Regions from separate parts of the Paenibacillus sp. GCM10028914 genome, predicted to be linked through region 2. Evidence: a T-box and tRNA genes for the amino acid it is inferred to sense, from the RefSeq annotation. Region 2 holds a T-box; the other holds one or more tRNA genes.
What was found. A T-box is a leader RNA that pairs with one kind of tRNA and senses whether it is charged. The one in region 2 lies ahead of ACFQV5_RS03865 (arginine--tRNA ligase), so its partner is inferred to be a tRNA-Arg.
Positions count from the first base shown of each region.

Region 1: it encodes a tRNA-Arg, which carries the amino acid that the T-box ahead of ACFQV5_RS03865 (arginine--tRNA ligase) is inferred to sense. The anticodon was not compared.

Region 1 covers NZ_JBHTFO010000009.1:218,762-233,971, forward strand. The annotation lists gene ACFQV5_RS09600 (S-layer homology domain-containing protein) at 1-999, opposite strand, end outside; gene ACFQV5_RS09605 (SDR family oxidoreductase) at 1,227-2,006, shown strand; gene ACFQV5_RS09610 (hypothetical protein) at 2,187-2,381, opposite strand; gene eno (phosphopyruvate hydratase) at 2,661-3,950, opposite strand; gene gpmI (2,3-bisphosphoglycerate-independent phosphoglycerate mutase) at 3,986-5,530, opposite strand; gene tpiA (triose-phosphate isomerase) at 5,532-6,284, opposite strand; gene ACFQV5_RS09630 (phosphoglycerate kinase) at 6,411-7,592, opposite strand; gene gap (type I glyceraldehyde-3-phosphate dehydrogenase) at 7,779-8,783, opposite strand; gene ACFQV5_RS09640 (sugar-binding transcriptional regulator) at 8,886-9,932, opposite strand; tRNA gene ACFQV5_RS09645 (tRNA-Arg) at 10,279-10,353, shown strand; gene clpP (ATP-dependent Clp endopeptidase proteolytic subunit ClpP) at 10,523-11,119, shown strand; gene ACFQV5_RS09655 (hypothetical protein) at 11,177-11,701, shown strand; gene ACFQV5_RS09660 (PdaC/SigV domain-containing protein) at 11,821-12,903, opposite strand; gene ACFQV5_RS09665 (polyamine ABC transporter substrate-binding protein) at 13,210-14,265, opposite strand; gene ACFQV5_RS09670 (ABC transporter permease) at 14,331-15,137, opposite strand; gene ACFQV5_RS09675 (ABC transporter permease) at 15,137-15,210, opposite strand, start outside.
Region 2 covers NZ_JBHTFO010000004.1:261,082-265,990, reverse strand. The annotation lists gene ACFQV5_RS03875 (EamA family transporter) at 582-1,010, shown strand; gene ACFQV5_RS03870 (class I SAM-dependent methyltransferase) at 1,174-1,938, shown strand; T-box leader at 1,988-2,206, shown strand; gene ACFQV5_RS03865 (arginine--tRNA ligase) at 2,246-4,117, shown strand; gene ACFQV5_RS03860 (hypothetical protein) at 4,187-4,633, opposite strand.

The sequences.
Region 1 (15,210 bases), on a different contig from region 2:
GCCATATATGCCTGTGATCTCTATGTTGAATACATCTTCTTGAGTAAACTGTCCGATCCCATCCGGTCTAAAAATAACCGCGAACGGTACCCCATAATTACTAGTCTGTACATTAAAATACTTGCCTTTCTTGTCCTTGTCCTGGTTATAGAATAACCATTCCTTACCGTCCCTTGCTCTAGTCAATTTCACTTTAATCTGGTCTGTTCTATTTTTGTCGTACTTCGCAGGATTAAGAGACACGGACCAAGGATCGGTTAAACCAAATACTTCCGAAGGAAAGTATCCGGCAGATGGCCAAGCGATATAATCGTATTGTACTTCCGATGCCGAGCGGTCCTTATTAAACGCAGCCATCGCCGCATGAGGTGTTCCTTCGTCCGTAAATACCATACCGAATGTGGTCTTCTTCATCTGCGGATTCAAAATCCATCTCCGGTGCCCTACACGGTCAATATTCGACGTACCTTGGTCTGCCATATAACCAAGTACATTCGCATAGAAGGTTCTGCTTCCGTAATACAGATTACTTGACTTCGTCCCCGTACTTCCCAGCGTAAACATCGCATCACTCATCCCTTGAGGCTTAGCTGGATAGTGGCTCATCTGTTGATTTACTGCGTTAATCAGCGCTCCGGTCTGTACTTGTGGGGTGAGCGCTCCGTCCACTACAACATCATCTGGCAATCCCGCTAAATATCGAACAAAATTTACGGCGTTAATGCCATCTTCAAGATACTCCGATTTAATTACACCTGCAGCGTATGGTGCTTTGATGTTCGGCTTCTCCACATATATACGCTCTGGCGCCATATAGGACGACCCTGTATCCATGGGTTTATATTGCTGCCACTTATTCAGAATATCCTGCTTCGTTCTTTGCTCTGTTAGCTGCTGGACGCTGGCTGCATTAGTTTCAGAGATGCTCAGAAAGGTTGCAACCATCATTGTTACAAGCAGTAGTAACAGCTTGCCTGGATGTTGAAGTGATCGTTTCATCGATTAGAACCACCTTATCTCGTATATTTTTATGTATATTGCTGTAGGCACTGTTATCGATTATACAGGAAAATATAGGTAATAGTAACTATAATGTCGAATAAATAATAGGCTCTATGATCTAAACCGTACATGATAGAGATGCAATAACAGGTGAGAATCTTTTAACGGAGAACTATATTATAGATTCAATATTTGGAGAAACAATGAATGGAGGCACTGCAACTATGTTCTCATTGAACAATAAAATAGCGATCATTACCGGAGCAAGCAGATCCACGGGGATTGGAACAGCGATATGCCGCTCGCTTGCGAACCTTGGCGCAGATATCTTTTTTACACATTGGCATACGTTTGATGAAACGGAAGGGAATGGCGGAGAGAGGGAGTGGCCTGAACAATTTTGCAAGGAATTAGAGAGTCTAGGGGTAAGAGCAGCGCATATGGAAGCAGACCTCTCTAGCCCTGATATGCCTGCACAGATTATGGATAAGGTAGAGAAGACACTCGGAGCTGCCACAATTCTAATTAATAATGCCGCTTACTGCGCACCCTCCAATTATAAGAGCCTCCATATCGACCTATTAGATCAGCACTATCTCGTAAACAATCGAGGAACGATATTACTCAGCACCGAGTTTGCCAAAAGATTTGAACAGCATCAGCCGAAAGGAACACCCGGACGAATTATATTCCTGGTTTCAAAAGGCCCCGATCCGAACAACCTCGCGTACACTTTAACAAAAGGCGCATTGATTGGTTTGATCGAGCCTCTGTCTGTTGGTCTAGCTCCGCTTCATATTACAGTGAACGGATTCGATCCAGGGCCTACGGATTCAGGCTGGATCACCGAGGAGTTGAAGGAACACTTCCTGCCCATGTTCCCCATGGGACGGATCGGACTACCGGAAGATGCCGCCCGGGGAATTAGCTTCTTAGCAAGCGATGATTCACAGTGGATCACCGGGCAGGTGATCCGGTCGGAGGGCGGGTTTTTGGGGAAATAATCCCCAGCCTCCCTCCCACCAAAAGCCCAGCTCGTGCCTTTAGGCACCGAGCCGGGCTTCTTTTGCGCCTCCATGAGATGCTCACATGGGCTGCACACCTCTCCCCTGCAACAGGTGCGTGAATCGGTCGGAGGAGCAACGCGTTCGCCTTTAAAATCGGAAAACTACACTCCCCCCCATTCATTCCAAGTTTTCCGATTTTAACAGCGACCGTAGACGATTCACGCACCGCCCACACAACGATAAGAAGTGTGCAGCCCTTGTTCTTGCCTTTGCACTTGTCCCTTGCACTTGCTCTTGCTCTTGTCCCTCCGTCCCATTAAAAGCCCAGCTCGTGCCTTTAGGCGCCGAGCCGGGCTTCTTTTGCGCCTCCATGAAATGCTCACATGGGCTGCACACCTCTCCCCTGTAACAGGTGCGTGAATCGATCGGAGGAGCAACGCGTTCGCCTTTAAAATCGGAAAACTTCCTCAGCTTCAATACATTCCAGTTTTCCGATTTTAACAGCGACCGTAGACGATTCACACACCGCCCCACAGAACGCTAAGAAGTGTGTAGCCCTTTAGCCCTTAAGCACTTCCACTCCCCTCCCATGACAACGCAAAAAAAAGCCCAGCCTCCCTAATAGCAGGAGCTGGGCTTTCATCTATCTTATTAGTTTTGCTTCAAGTTGTAGAAAGACTTCAAGCCGTTGTATTGAGCGAGTTCACCCAATTGATCTTCGATGCGAAGCAATTGGTTGTATTTCGCAACACGGTCAGTACGGGAAGGAGCACCTGTTTTGATCTGACCAGCGTTTGTAGCAACCGCGATGTCAGCGATTGTGCTGTCTTCGGACTCACCGGAACGGTGGGAGATAACAGCTGTGTAACCAGCGCGTTTAGCCATTTCGATTGCATCGAAAGTTTCAGTCAATGTACCGATTTGGTTAACTTTGATCAGGATGGAGTTACCAATACCTTCTTTGATACCTCTTTCCAGACGCTCAGTGTTCGTAACGAACAAGTCGTCACCAACGAGTTGAATTTTGTTGCCCAATTTTTCAGTGAGCAATTTCCAACCATCCCAATCGTCCTCGGAGCATCCGTCTTCGATTGTGATGATAGGGTATTTATCAACCCAAGAAGCAAGCAGGTCAACGAACTCTGCAGGCGTGTAGGACTTGCCTTCGCCTTCAAGAACGTATTTACCATCTTTGAAGAACTCAGTGGAAGCTACGTCCATACCAAGGAATACATCTTCGCCTGGTTTGTAACCAGCTTTTTCGATTGCTTCGATGATGGAAGACAATGCATCTTCGTTGGAAGTGAAGTTAGGAGCAAATCCACCTTCGTCACCAACCGCAGTGTTCAAGCCTTTAGCTTTAAGTACGGATTTCAGGTTGTGGAAGATTTCTGCGCCCATACGAAGTGCTTCTTTGAAGCTTTCAGCGCCAACAGGCAATACCATGAACTCTTGAACGTCAACGTTGTTGTCAGCGTGTGCACCACCGTTAACGATGTTCATCATAGGTACTGGAAGTTGTTTTGCGTTGAATCCGCCGAGGTAAACATAAAGTGGCAGATCAAGAGCATCAGCAGCTGCGCGAGCAACAGCCATGGATACAGCCAGGATTGCGTTAGCACCCAGTTTGCCTTTGTTTGGAGTTCCGTCCAAGTTGATCATCAGTTTGTCGATGCCAAGTTGGTCCAAAGCATCCATTCCGATAACTTCTGGAGCGATAATTTCATTTACGTTCTCAACTGCTTTCAGAACGCCTTTACCCAGGTAACGGGATTTGTCGTCGTCGCGAAGCTCAACTGCTTCGTGAACACCAGTGGAAGCACCGGATGGCACGATTGCGCGTCCGATTGCACCGGATTCTAAGTATACTTCAACTTCTACTGTCGGGTTACCACGAGAGTCAAGGACTTCGCGTGCGTAAACGTCGGAAATAATAGTCATAGATATAGTCTCCTTTTAATGTGATTTATTTCGATTTATTTACGGGATGCAATCATGGAGGTTCCTGTCATTTCTTCAGGTTTCTCAAGCTGCATCAGGTCAAGAATGGTTGGTGCGATATCAGCAAGAATACCGCCTTCACGCAATGTGATGTTCTCGTCAGTAACGATAAACGGAACAGGATTTGTTGTATGAGCTGTAAATGGACGTCCATTCTCATCAAATACCATATCCGCATTACCGTGGTCGGCAGTAATGATAACAACGCCACCCTTAGCAAGAACAGCATCCACTACTTTACCAACACATTCGTCTGTTGTTTCCACCGCTTTAATGGTAGGCTCAAGCATACCGGAGTGACCAACCATGTCTGGGTTTGCAAAGTTCAGGATGATTGCATCGTGTTTATCCGCTTCAATCTCCTTCACACAAGCATCTGCCACTTCATAAGCGCTCATCTCAGGTTGCAAGTCATAAGTAGCAACCTTCGGCGAGTTGATCAGCACACGAGTCTCACCCGGAAGTTCTACATCACGGCCACCACTGAAGAAGAAGGTAACGTGTGGGTACTTCTCGGTTTCAGCAATACGCAGCTGTTTCTTGTTGTTCTGAACAAGAACTTCACCAAGCGTATTGTCGAGGCTCTTCGGTTTGTATGCAACGAAGCCTTCTACCGTTTCGCTGAACAAAGTTAAGCAGACAAAATGTAAGCCTTGCGGAAACTTAGGTCCACGCTCAAAACCTCGGAAATCTTTGTTCGTAAATACTTGGGACAGCTGAATCGCACGGTCCGGACGATAGTTCAGGAAGATAACGGAGTCTCCGCTTTCGACCAGACTCACCGGATTGCCCAAATCATCTACAATAACAGTTGGCTCTACGAACTCGTCGTAGATTGATTTCTCGTAGGATTCATTGATCGCTTTCAGCGGATCGGTGTATTTCGGGCCTTCGCCATATACCATCGCACGGTAAGCTTTTTCTACACGATCCCAACGTTTGTCGCGGTCCATCGCATAGTAGCGCCCTGAAATGGTAGCAATTTTGCCGACGCCGACTTCCTCAATTTTAGCAAGCAGATCTTTAACAAACTGCTTACCACTGTCTGGAGCTACGTCGCGTCCATCCATGAAACCATGGATATACACTTCATGCATATCTTCTTTCTTAGCAAGATCCAGCATAGCGAACATATGCTCAATATGGCTGTGAACACCACCATCAGATACCAGACCGTACAGGTGGAGCTTCTTATTGTTTCTCTTTGCGGCACGAACGGCTTCAACCAAGGTTTCATTCTCATAGAATTCACCTTCGCGAATCGACTTCGTAATCCGGGTCAGGTCTTGATAAACAATCCGGCCAGCGCCGATATTCAAGTGACCAACTTCGGAGTTACCCATTTGTCCTTCTGGAAGGCCTACTGCTTCCCCACAAGCTGTCAGCGTCGTATTTGGATACTGCTTCAAATAACGATCATAGTTCGGCTTGTTTGCCTGAGAAACTGCGTTCCCTTCCGTCGTGTTACGCAGACCGAAACCGTCCATGATGATGAGTGCTACTGGTTTTGGTGCTGACATCTTACTTCGCCCCCTCAACGAGTTGGATGTAAGAAGCCGGTTGCAAGCTAGCACCGCCAACGAGCGCGCCGTCGATGTCGCTTTGTCCCATGTACTCAGCTACATTCTCAGGCTTCACGCTACCGCCGTACTGAATACGTACTTGGGCAGCCACGTCTTCACCATACATTCCTTTCACAAGGTCACGGATGTACGAGATTACTTCGTTAGCGTCCTGTGCTGTAGAAGACTTCCCTGTTCCAATCGCCCAGATCGGTTCATAAGCAATTACTACATGCACAGCCTGATCTGCAGGAATACCTGCAAAAGCAGCTTCTGTCTGTACTTTACATACGTCCTTAGTTTGTCCTGCTTCACGCTCTTCGAGCTTCTCACCAACACATACAATTGGAAGAAGTCCGTGACGGAATGCTGCATGGACTTTTTTATTCACGATCTCATCTGTTTCGCCAAAATATTGACGACGCTCTGAGTGTCCGATAATGACATAATCCACACCCAGATCTTGAAGCATAACGCCACTGATTTCACCAGTGAATGCGCCATTTTCTTCAAAATGCAGGTTTTGTGCACCAATCTTGATGCTAGTTCCTTTAGCAGCTTCAACAAGCGCAGGAAGGTTTGTAAACGGCGCGCAGATCACGGCTTCAACGCCTTCGATTTCCGCTTTTCCTTTTACTTCTTCGAAGAATGCTTTCGCTTCCGGAACAGTTTTGAACATTTTCCAGTTGCCGGCAATGATAGGTGTTCTCACACAGTTCACTCCTTTACTCCCCCCATATCCGGGGTTTGCTTCTTTGCAATAACTTGCTCTATACAAGCAGAACCGCCTGTTACACTTCATTCTCAGAAGGTAACAAGCACTTCTACAAAAATATTACTACTTATCGTTCAGTGCCACAACACCAGGAAGCTCTTTGCCTTCCATGAACTCAAGAGATGCACCGCCACCTGTAGAGATATGGTCCATCTTGTCTGCCAAGTGGAACTTCTCTGCTGCAGCTGCGGAATCACCGCCACCGATAATCGTGTAAGCCTCAGTGTCTGCACATGCTTGAGCCACTTCACGAGTACCGTTAGAGAACGGTTCAATTTCAAATACGCCCATAGGTCCGTTCCATACGACTAGCTTAGAGTTTTTGATCACTTCTGCATACATCGCACGTGTCTTAGGACCGATATCAACGCCTTCCCAATCTGCAGGAATACCGTCGATATCAACAATTTTAGTGTTTGCATCTGCACTGAAATCATCCGATACCACAATGTCGATCGGGAGGTAGAAGTTCTTGCCCAATTCTTTGGCTTTCTCGATAAAGCCCAGTGCAGTATCCAGCTTGGAATCATCACACAGGGACTGACCGATTTCATGTCCTTGAGCTTTGAAGAACGTGTAAGCAAGTCCACCGCCGATAATGACGTTGTCAGCAAGTGTAAGCAGGTTATTGATCACATCGATTTTGTCTTTAACCTTCGAACCGCCAATGATAGCAGTGAAAGGACGATCCGGGTTCGAAAGAGCTTTGCCGAGTACGGACAATTCTTTCTCCATCAGCAATCCTGATACAGCTGGAAGAAGATGTGCGATTCCTTCAGTCGATGCGTGTGCACGGTGTGCTGCACCGAAAGCATCGTTCACGAACAGATCAGCAAGCTCAGCGAATTGTTTCGCAAGCTCTGGATCATTCTTCTCTTCACCAGGATAAAAACGAACATTTTCAAGCACAAGAACGTCGCCGTCCTTCATGTTAGCAATTTGTGCTTTTACTGCATCCCCAACTGCTTCATCTGCCTTAGCTACAGGTTTGCCAAGAAGCTCGGACAAACGTTCGCTTGCAGGCGTCAAACGCATGGATTCTACCACTTGACCTTTCGGACGACCCATATGGCTGGCCAAAATAACTTTTGCGCCTTTTTCCACCAAATACTTAATGGTCGGCAGGGTTTCACGAATCCGAGTATCATCGGTAATCTTCCCATCCTCGAGGGGTACATTGAAATCGACGCGGACAAACACCCGTTTGCCGCTTACTTCCACATCACGTACACTTTTCTTGTTCATCTCCACGTTCCTCCTAAGAAACTATTTCCTCGCCGACAGCATAGCTGCTCTCTCTATTTAGAGTCCGGTTCTATCTATTCTTCCCAGTACTCTGGCATGAAAACATTTATAAACAAGTTTTATATTTTCACAAAATCAAAGAGGAGCGCCACAAGGAACCCCTCTTCGATTCGTGAATCAGATCAATTACAGACCTTTGCTTGCGATATAAGCAGCGAGGTCAACAACGCGGTTGGAATAACCCCACTCGTTGTCATACCAAGAAACGACTTTAACCATGTTGTCGCCAACAACCATTGTCGACAAGGAGTCGATTGTGGAAGAAGCTGGGTCTGTATTGTAGTCGCTAGATACAAGCGGCTCTTCAGAATAGTTCATGATACCTTTCAGAGGACCGTTAGCAGCTGCTTTCAGAGCTTCGTTAACAGCTTCTCTTGTTACTGGCTTAGAAGTTTCGATAACCAAGTCAGTTACGGAAACGTTCTTCGTAGGTACACGCATAGCCATACCGTTCAATTTACCTTTCAATTGTGGCAGAACCAAGCTAACTGCTTTAGCTGCGCCAGTTGTGGAAGGAATGATGTTCTCAGCTGCTGCACGAGCACGACGAAGGTCTTTGTGTGGCAGGTCAAGTACTTGCTGGTCATTCGTGTAAGAGTGAACAGTAGTCATCATACCTTTTTCGATACCAAAGTTTTCGTCAAGAACTTTTGCAAATGGAGCAAGGCAGTTCGTTGTGCAAGAAGCGTTGGAGATTACTGTGTGGTTAGCTGGATCGTATTTATCTTCGTTAACACCCATAACGATAGTGATATCTTCGTTAGTAGCTGGAGCGGAGATGATAACTTTCTTCGCGCCACCTTTCAAGTGAGCTTCAGCTTTTTCTTTAGCTGTGAAAATACCAGTGGATTCAACAACGATTTCAACGCCGTATTCTCCCCAAGGCAAAGCTTCTGGGTTGCGCTCTGCAAATACTTTAACTTCGCGGCCGTTAACGATCAATGCGCCTTCTTTAGCTTCTACTGTAGCATTCAATCTGCCGTGAGTTGTGTCATATTTCAAAAGGTGTGCCAGCGTTTTAACGTCTGTCAAATCGTTGATTGCAACGATTTCTACATCCTTGTTGTCGAGCGCTGCGCGGAACACGTTACGTCCAATACGTCCAAATCCGTTAATACCTACTTTAACCATGAGTAATTCCCTCCATATAGTGAAAGTTTTTTTATTTATTCAAGACAGACCGTGAGGTCCATCATGACAACAAAGTTAGTAAAGATGCTTTTTAGTCATTTCTTAATGCTCCGCCGTTAGATCCAAGCCCTTTGCAATTTCCAGAGCTGCGGCCTCATCCGTAACGAGAATATCCTCGTGTCCGAATTTAAGTACGGCGTGTATCGCTTTGGCCTTACTTCGTCCACCGGCAATTCCGATAATCGTCTCTGTTCGCATAATATCCTCAAGCCTAAGCCCAAGGGTAAGCATACGATGAACGACTGTTCCCTTTTCACTGAAATAGTAGCCAAAGGATTCGGCAATCGCTCCCTCCGCGATCAGATCCTTAATAGAAATCTCATCAAGCTTGCGGCGGTGGGCCATCTCCATAGCATCCCCAATACCGTGGACAATAACGCAGGATCTGCGTATAACATTCACAATTTCCTGAATGTGATGATCTTGAACCAGTGATTGGTAAGCATCATCACTCAGCAGGTCTGGCACGTGCAGCAACCGATATTCGGCTCCCACCTTCTTCGCCATCTTGGATGCAATGGTATTCGCTTGAATCTCCATACTCTCACCCAAACCGCCCCTTGCAGGTACAAACCATGAACCTGTTAAAGGACCATCTGACGGCGGTGTCATCTGCTCAGCTACTTGAGCGAGCGTTGAGCCACCTGTTACCGCGATGATGTCTCCGCTGTGAACAAAGCTAAGAAGTGTTCTTGCACCAGCTTTGCCAAGTTCGCGTTTCACATCGGCTGAAGATTCACTGTCACCAGGGACGACAACAACTTTGCGAAGGCCGTAAGCCTCTCGAATCTTCTCTTCCAAATCGGCTAATCCGAACAGGTCATTCATGACAGGTTCTAGTTGATCAAGCAAATTCTGTCCAGTACTACTGATCCTCATCCCAAGCGTCTCAATCTCGATGAGCCCCTGTGCTTTAAGCAGGTCCGTTTCGGCCCTCAGCACACGTTCAGTCATTGACAGTGATGCCGCGAGCGTCCTGCGCCCAACCATTCCGGATAACATGATCTGATGAAGGATCGTATACCTTCGCTTGAGAATGTCCATGAGATCGGGCAGAAGCTGCTCTTGTAATTCTAATAAGTTACGCATGCTTTCCACTCCTGCAACTTCGTCTTGGACCTCTTACCGATGGTCGCAAAATGTCCCAGTCAAGCGTTTTGAGTCCCACCCTTATTCTAACCAATATTTATAGAGGTTGCAAGTGTTCCGAATGTATATTTCTCAACCCATGTCATTCTTATTCATCGGTAACGAAGCTTTCTATAAGTGGATATAAAACTGTCAAACATTCAGGTAGCATTACCTAATAAAGTGTGAAAAATTTTATATCCTCTAGAAATCACAGCTCTCTTATGGCTAAGGGTCGATTAGAAACTTTTTCTTGTTCCTTGTCTTTTAGAAAAAGATGCGGTATAATCATCTTCGTTGCTATTTTGCGCCCGTGGTCCAATGGATATGACGTAGGCCTCCGGAGCCTGAGATCGAGGTTCGATTCCTCGCGGGCGCGCCATTTTTTATCAGAACTTCTATATATTGTTTACCCACAAGTGCCCATGACGGCTCTTTTTTTTACCTAATAGTTTGACTATCTTTGACTTTATGGTTGAAATTGTTTATGATGTGGGTAATACGGTAACAGTATTTTAATGAGGAATGCATTTAAGAGGAGGTTTTTCTATATGAGTTTTATACCTATGGTCGTAGAACAGAGCAACCGTGGTGAGCGTGCGTACGACATCTATTCCAGATTGTTGAAAGATCGCATCATCTTCCTCGGCTCCGACGTAAATGACGTGGTTGCCAATGCCATCATTGCACAAATGCTGTTCTTGGCAGCTGAAGATCCTGAGAAGGATATTCATCTTTACATCAATAGCCCTGGCGGATCCATAACTGCTGGTATGGCGATTTTTGATACAATGCAGTTTATTAAACCTGATGTATCCACCATCTGTGTCGGCATGGCCGCTTCCATGGGAGCTTTCCTGCTGAACGCTGGTGCTAAAGGCAAGCGATTCGCGCTGCCTAATAGTGAAGTTATGATTCACCAACCACTTGGCGGAGCTCAAGGTCAAGCGACAGACATCGAAATCCGTGCCCGCCGCATCCTGAAGATGCGCGACAAGCTGAATCATATTCTTGCAGAGCGCACAGGCCAACCACTGGAGCGTATTGAGAAAGACACCGATCGTGACTACTTCATGACCGCTGCTGAGGCAAAAGAATATGGTCTTATTGACCAAGTGCTGGAGAAAACTCCACCACAAGGGATCTAAGATAGCGTCTATAACATCAAAAGGCTAATATCCGGTAGACACGGATATTAGCCTTTTTTGTTTAGAAAGATTAGACATCATGCTACATCAGTGGATATAATTGGTATAATATACCGTCTGATCGGAGTGATGAGTAAGATGGGTACCCGAATATCCTTAATACTACTTCTGTTTCTCTGCTCGATCCCGTTTGCCTTTATCAATATGGTCCCTGCATTTAAAGGGAATATGCCAGATCCCCTTCATATCACGACCTCTGTAATTGCCGTTATACTACTATTCCTCCTTGGCTTGCTGCTGGGGTTAAAAGGTGAGTCTTATTTCGTTCGCTGGTACTCCCTCTACTGGTTATTCGGCCTTCTGTTTTTCGGACTCGGTTATGCTACAAAATCCTTTATAATTCTTCTCCCCTTCGCCTTTATCTATTCCTTTCCTCTCTACGGACTTAGGTACTTTCTGAATATCCCTTCGGATCTATTTCTTGTACTCTTCTGCATCTTGATTGCCGTCGCAGCTGGATTGCTCGGATATTCCATTGGCCGTTACTGCAGCAAGAAGACATTCTCTGTCACAGAGCATTAAAGGAGCTTTCGCCCACTGATACTTAGAAATGAAGTAAAGGACAGGCGCCATTACCCGGCGTCTGCCCTTTCTTTATTATCATTAAATTATTGATTTCAATAATTCGATCACAAACTGCCCTATTTCCAATCCTTTAGTTTCAACTCAAATTCAGGAAAACCATACGCATATGCCGTATAATCATACAATTGGAAGTAGAGCACAGCAGCATTATCCTTCAGATAAAAGTCTGCGTCTGCCGGTACTCCTTTAAAGCCGCCCAGGTATCCACCATCCTTCTTCATCTTGTTGAGAACAAGATTGTTAAGCTTCTGCTTATTCGTACCCTGCATGTTGACGAAATCACCAAGCTTCATCTGTTTACCATCTTCCAATGAGAATGTGAAGCTCTTCCGGAATGTCATGCCGTGCGCCCCACCCGTAAAGGAATAACTATATGTTGTGATGCTTAACAAACCTTGGGCATTGTAATTAACAACAAATTCGCCTTGGAATTCGTACGGATAATCCTTTCCAGAAGGAGAAAGTCCGCCGGTATTTTGTTCGAACCCTGCAATAGTCTCTTCAGCGTTCATTTTCAGCACCTTGTTTATATTCGTCTGAACCTCTTCGTTCTCCAAGCCACTAATTACTGGATAATTTACAACAGCCGTTGTATTTGATATTTTTTTCTTCACCGTTTCCGTCTTAATCGTTATCGGATTCTGTTTCTTTGGCTTCATACTCAACCACTTTGCAGAGGGACTCCATTGTCCTTGAATGCCCATATACTGGTTCAGCACTTTATAAGGAATATACAGACGACCGTTTACGATCTTCCCACCGGGTTCTCCCGCATAAAATCTATTTACCGAAAGGTAAATTTCATTCGCATCATATACCTTTGCAATTAATTTATTGTAGCCGTTTCCGAGTGTGTATTCCTTGTTCTTCGCATCATATTTTAACGGAATACCGAGTGCATCCCGTATCGCAGTTGCAGGGACATAAACCGTGCCATGATCAAGCATACCTTTTTGAGATAATGACTTACCATTCCACTCTAGTGCCGCTTCAGTCTTAGATGTCTGTTGAGTTGATATTGCTGCTTTTACTCCCGACTTGAATGCACTAGCATCTATAACTTGTCCATTCAAACCCAATCCACCTAGTAATACACCCGCTGCAATAACCGCCGCACTATATTTCATTTTATAATTCATCTTGTTACTCTCCACCTTCCATATTCAAGTAAGGTCATTTACTATATTACCCATTTCATTATAGGGAACACGTTAGTTAGAGAGGTAACAATTGTGGTGACAATTTTGATTCCAGCCAATCTATGCATAATAAAGACTGCTATACCGCGCTCCGTTATTATCTCAGTATTGGCCACTGTGGCTTCAATAAAAGATGTAAATAGTTAAAAAAGACCCGCAAGAAGGATCACTTTGTCTAAGCATCCACCCTACGGGTCTTTCATATATACTTAACTATTTCAGATCTAGCCCCACTGAGCCAGCTTCTTATCTTCCGCTCTTCAATTCTGTCCAGAAGCGGTCGTAAATCTGCAGTGACTCGCCGACATCGCCAAGCCATTCTGTGCGAGCCAGTTCATCTTCAGTCAGATTGATCATCTTGTCAGCACGATACTCCTCGCTATGGAACTCCATCGCTTTGGTATTCGGGTTGCTGTAGCCGATGTATTCATAGTTTTTCGCGCTCACTTTTGGATCCAGCATGTAGTTAATAAACTTCTCTGCTAGCTCCTTATTCTTCGCACCCTTCGGAATTGCATAGTTGTCAGAGAAGATCGTAGCTCCTTCTTCTGGTACAACAAAGGCTACATCCGGATTTGATTTTGCGATGAAAGATGCGTCTCCGGACCATACGGTTGCAATCCAGCCTTCCTCTTGAATCATCTTCTGCTTGATATTGTCGGTATCAAAAGCAAGTACGTTAGGCAGCAGAGTTTTCAGCTCATCTACAGCACCTTTAATCTCTGCTTCATCGTTTGTGCTGTTGGATTTCCCTTGCTTCTTAAGCGCCATACCGATCATTTCACGGTTGTCATCCAGCAAGAGGACTTTTCCTTTATAAGCCGGATTCCAAAGATCATTCCAGCTCTTAATCTCTTCTTTAACGTATTTCTTGTTATATGCGATTCCCGTCACACCGGATGTATAAACTACAGAGTACTTATTACCAGGGTCGAACTCTGGATCTTTAAATGTATCTGCAATATTCTCCATGTTCGGGATATTGTTCTTATCAAGCGGTTCCAGCAGATCCATATTAATCATGGTCTTTACCATATAATCAGAAGGCTGAATTAGGTCATAACCGCCACCGCCTGCTTTAATCTTCGCCAGCAGGTCCTCATTATTCGCGTAATTGTCGTAAGTTACCTTGACGTTAAACTGTTCCTCAAAATCCTTCAACACCTCTGGGTCAAAGTTGTCAGCCCAGCTGTAAATGTGCAGGGTTTCCTTATCAGAGCCTCCACAAGCTGTCAAAGCTGTTATCGACAATGCAGCGAGCATGCCTGCCAACAGCAGACGGGTCCATCTCGATCTTTTCAATTCACTATCTCCTCTCTTTCCGTCATACATCATTTTTTAATTTATCCGAAAAACGGTACATCCGCTTAAATCGGCAGAGTCTTATGTTTCTTCTGACCTTTCCCACGATTAAGGAAGTATTGAGCAAGCAAAATTAGAGTCACGCTCACTAGAATCAGAATCGTACAAAGAGCATTGATTTCCGGGGAAATACCTCTCTTCACTTGAGCGTAAATATAAATCGGTAGCGTAGTCGAGCTTGGACCGGCCACAAAGAAGCTAACCATAAAATCATCCAGGGACAGGGTGAACGCAATCAGTGCCCCGGCGATGATACCAGGAGAGATTTGCGGCAGCGTAACATGACGAAATGTTTGCCACCGGGAGGCTCCCAGATCCATTGCGGCTTCTTCAAGCTGTTTACCCATATTGGCCAATCGAGCCGTCACGACAACATATACGTAGGATAAGCTAAACGTGATATGCGCGATAATGATTGTCGCCTTACCTGTATCCATGCCCAGTTGACTGAACAGCACTAAGAGCGATATACCCATAATGATATCCGGAATAATGACCGGCAGGTACAGCAGTCCGTTCATTCCACTGCGTCCCTTTCGCCCAAGATTGCGTAGTGATAATGCCGCCAGCGTCCCGAGAATCGTAGATACAATGGTCGAGATGATCGCAACGGTCAAGCTGTTCATAAGAGCTTCCATGACGTTCCTGTTGTTAAACAAGGAAACATACCAATCAAATGTGAAACCCTCCCAATTGCCGCTCAAGCGCGTATCATTAAAAGAGTAAATAATGATGATTATGATTGGTACATAGATAAACAACATCATTAAGAACGAGTGAAACCCAAGCAAGGGGTGATTTCGTTTCTTCATCACACTCTCCCCTCCTTCACACGTTGGTGGCGAGCTTGCATAGCCCTATTAAACAACAAGATTAACACCAGTG
Region 2 (4,909 bases):
CGCAGTCGGCCTGCTATGGCCGTACCCCGGTCTGGGACGTATAAAGCAAACCGCCTTTATGGCGGTTTTTTTTCGTATTCCAGAAGGTGAGGACCCCTGATAGGGGTTCGTCGGAGCATTCTCATCGTTAGCATCTGCTTCGCAGTCGGCCTGCTATGGCCGTACCCCGGTCTGGGACGTATAAAGCAAACCGCCTTTTTGGCGGTTTTTTTTCGTATTCCAGAAGGGTGTTGTGCTCTTATTTTATTTTCGCGGACTGACGTTCCGTTATTTGAGTCATTTTTACTATTTGAGCCTATTAGCGGACCCAGAGGACGTTATTACCTTAAGAACGAGTAAATATAGGTGCTTTTTGAGTAAATAAGTACATCTGTGTCCACTAAGGTTGGAATAAACCTTCCGAAGTAACAAATAATGTCTTCTCTGTCCGTTAAGATAGCCTCCTATAACCTAAACATACCGCTACTGGGAATTTGTAACTAGTAACTAGTAATTAATTATTTATTTTAGGATTACTTATAATGTTCTATACTACTAAGAGAAAATATTACCTAAATCCCTGTGCATAAGGAGGATCCGGCATGCCTTTATGGCTTACCTATGCCCTGCTCTCAGCCGTAACGGCCGCTCTCGTGGCCATCTTCGGAAAAATTGGGCTTCAAAACATTGACGCAAACTCTGCAACAGCCATCCGCGCTGTGATCATGGCACTATTTTTACTTGGTGTCGTAGCCGTTCAGGGCAAGTTTACGCAGCTCGGTGAAATTTTACTTCAGAAAAAAGCACTTAGCTTCATTGTACTCAGCGGAGTAGCCGGAGCCTTATCGTGGCTTTTTTATTTTTTGGCACTGAAATACGGAAAGGTATCACAAGTCGGACCTATTGATAAACTCAGTGTCGTTATTGCGGTTATACTGGCTTTTGTGTTTCTCGGCGAGAAAATCTCATGGATCAATGCGGCTGGGGTTGCTATGATTGCTGTTGGAGCTTTGTTAGTAGCTGTAAAATAACCTACATACTCTCACAAAAAGACCGTCTACAGACGGTCTTTTTTCTATCTATCTGTTATGCCCAGATATAGGTAATGGCTATAAGCTCCATAATAACTATGTATTTCATTTTATAACTCCATCTGTGCCACAATTAGAGCAACCAAATTTAAGGAGTGGTATTATGAGCTCATCCCAAGTGTGGAAGCCAAAAGATTATGATCAGCAGTTATCTTTTGTATCATCATACGGAAAAGGATTACTCGAGCTATTAGCCCCTCATCAAGGTGAACGGATTCTCGATCTTGGGTGCGGCACCGGCGATCTGGCAAGCGAGATTGCAGCCTCTGGAGCGATCGTTGTTGGGATGGATTTCTCCGAAGAGATGATTAGCACAGCAAAGGAAAAATATCCTGAAATCACTTTTCTCACAGGAAATGGAGAAAACTTTACAACAGATACCGTTTTCGATGCTGTGTTCTCCAATGCTGCACTCCACTGGATGACAAATGCCGCTGAAGTTGCATCATCTGTATATCGTGCACTAAAACCAGGCGGGCGTTTCATAGCTGAATTTGGCGGAAGAGGTAATATCGAAACGATCGTAGAGGCAATCTATAAAGTTCTTTCTTCCCACTACAGTCAGGATGTAAGTAAGTACAATCCTTGGTATTTTCCGAGTATAGGTGAATATGCTTCTTTATTGGAAAAGAGCGGATTTCATGTGACTTTAGCTCAGCATTATGAACGTCCAACCCGGCTTAATGATGGGGAAAATGGGATCAAGAACTGGCTTGCTCATATGGGAGATAGCTTTTTCATCGGACTTACACCTGAAGAAAAAAGCGAAGCGGTTGAACATATAAGCCGGCTAACGGAAGAAACTCTGTGGAATGGCGATGCGTTTTATGCAGATTACAAGAGGCTTCGAATTGTCGCTTACAAATGACCATTGATTTTGCAAACAGATTGGGTATAATATAAAAAACTCAAAACAACACAGTTCAATGATTGGGAGAGTAATGAGCGGTATCTATGTCCAAGCGAGCCGGGATGGTGGGAACCGGTACAGATGCGTTCACGAAACGGACCCATGAGATGGTCTTCTGAAATATATAGTAGGAAGCCCCGGCTTACACCGTTAAAGTAATCAAGTGGCTAGACCTATATGTCTAGCAACGAGAGTGGTACCGCGAGCTATAGTCCTCGTCTCTTATGAGATGAGGGCTTTTTTTATTTTCTAAGGGGGATTAAACATGCTAAGTCAGTTCATCATTTCTAACATTGAACAAGCTGTGCAGAAAATTGCTTCATCTACTATTCCAGAAACGCAGTTACCGAATAATGTTCAGGTACAAGTAGAGCAGCCAGCCAACATAGACCATGGGGACTACTCTACGAACATTGCGATGCAGCTTGCCAAAGCTCTTCGCAAGGCGCCTTTGCAAATCGCTGAACAAATCAAAGCTCAGCTTGAACAGAATGAACCATTTACCACACTGATTCGGAATATTCAGGTTGTTCCGCCTGGCTTCATTAACTTCCATCTGAATTGGGCTAGTTGGGCTCAAATGAAGTTCGAGTTGCCACAATCGTCTTCACACAAGGTCGTTATTGAACATACCTCGATCAATCCGAATAAATCTGCACATATCGGGCATTTGAGAAATTCATGTATCGGAGATACACTCGTGCGCCTAATGAGAAAAATCGGACACGATGTAGAGGTGCACAACTACATTGATGATCTGGGCAACCAATTGGCGGATACGGTTGTTGGCATTCAGAATGTTTCGTTATCCAAAGACCATCAACGTTTCGGCGATTACTGTTGGGATATTTATTCTGCCATCAACAAGGCTTATCAAGAAGATCCAGAGCTAGTCAAGCAAAGAACCGAAGTTCTTCATGCACTGGAAGAAGGCAATCAGAATATGTCATGGATCGGACTGCTCGTAGCTGAGCGAATCGTGAGAGAACACATCGAGGAAATGAAACAATTTGGTATTGAATATGACCTTCTCGTCTGGGAAAGCAATATCGTTAGAGAAGGTTTTTGGGATTCCGCGTTCGAACTTCTTAAGCAGACTTCCCTGTTTCATCAAGAAACTGAAGGCAAGCTCGCTGGCTGCTGGGTATTGAAGCAATCAACGCAAGAGACAGATGCCGAGGATAATGAGGCAGAACATAGTATTGATAAAGTGTTAGTTCGTTCTAACGGCATTCTGACCTATACTGCAAAAGATATAGCTTATCATTTATGGAAGTACGGCTTGCTCCAAAATGATTTTGTATACAAAAAATTCACAGGAGATGTTTGGACAACCAGCTCTCACGGCGAACATCAATCATTCGGCAAAGCGGATATGGTTATCAATGTCATTGATTATAGACAGCAATACCCGCAGCTAATGGTTAAGCAAGCACTTGAAGGATTAGGTTTTACTAACGAAGCTGAGAAACTACGCCATGTTAGCTATGGAGTCGTATCCTTAAGCCCGTCTGCTGCAGCGGATCTCGGTATCGATACATCCGATGGCAAAACTTCTTATGCTATGTCCGGACGCCAAGGAATTGGCATCAAAATAACAGAGCTCATTAACCTGATGGAAAATGTCATCGAGGATTCCCGTTCGGACAAAAACGGGGTCTCCAGCCGAGAAATTGCCATCGCGTCCATCCGTTACTATTTACTGCGCTTTGCTCTGCAGACAGAAGTCGTGTTCGATCTGAAACAAGCTACCGAAATTTCCGGGAATACAGGTGTCTATCTACTCTACTCCTACGCACGTGCTCTTAGTGTCTTGAACAAGGCTAAAGATAAAGACGTGATACCTGTTGTTCCAGAACAATTCCCTGATCTTGAAAAAGCAGAGCACGCTCTGCTCAGACATATCAGCACTTGGCATGATTCGCTGTATGCTGCGGGCAAAGAGCTTACACCAAGCTCTCTGTGCAATTACGCATATGAATTGGCTTCGTTATTCAACAATTTCTATGCAGCATGCCCGATCCTCAAGGCAGAAGCAGAAGTGCTAAGCTTCCGTGTATGGCTAACCTCTATTTTCAAAGATACACTTGGTGAAGCGTTAGATGTTCTTGGACTGCCTAAACCAAGCCGTATGTAAGACATTCTTACAAAAAGCCCCCATTCTCGTTTTATACGAAAAAGAGGGCTTCTTTTTTCTTTCCTTCTATTATGACTGTAATCCACGTAACGTCAGTTTAATGTTATAACCTTGCCCATTCGGTGTGGTTTCTGCAATCGTCCAGTTAACGGCTAAAGTCCGCTTTAGCTTCTCTAACTGTTCTTCCTGTACAGGGAGATTCTCGATAATTCCCTCACCGACAATAAAATCAGATTCCGAATTTAAATGAAAGGCTTCTTCAAGCCATACTTTCAAACCATTCCTCGTATTAAATGTAATCCGGTACCCTTCAAGCACCGCCTTCTCCAAATCCTCGCCATGCTCTTTCGCATAACTGTAAAATTCTGAATAATCAAAATTACTGCTTTGTGCGGTCTTGAATGCTTCAGTCTCGCCTGAACGTATAGCGTGCAAGAGTTCATTTTCTTGGACTCCGCTTTTTCGTGCATGCTCTATAAGAATCGCAGAACGTTGAGATATTTTGGTTTCTGACACTGGTGATCGCTCTCCTTTATGTATGTTAATTATCAATTATACGCGAAAAACGCCAGAATGGTATTTTCTTTATACCTATCTGGGGTTCTCACCTTCTGGAATACGAAAAAAAAACGCCATAATGGCGGTTTGCTTTATACGTCCCAGACCGGGGTACGGCCTTTTAAGGCCGACTGCGATGCAGATGCTTACGATGTGAATGCTCCGACGAACCCCTATCTGGGGTTCTCACCTTCTGGAATACGAAAAAAACCGCCATAAAGGCGGTTTTACTTG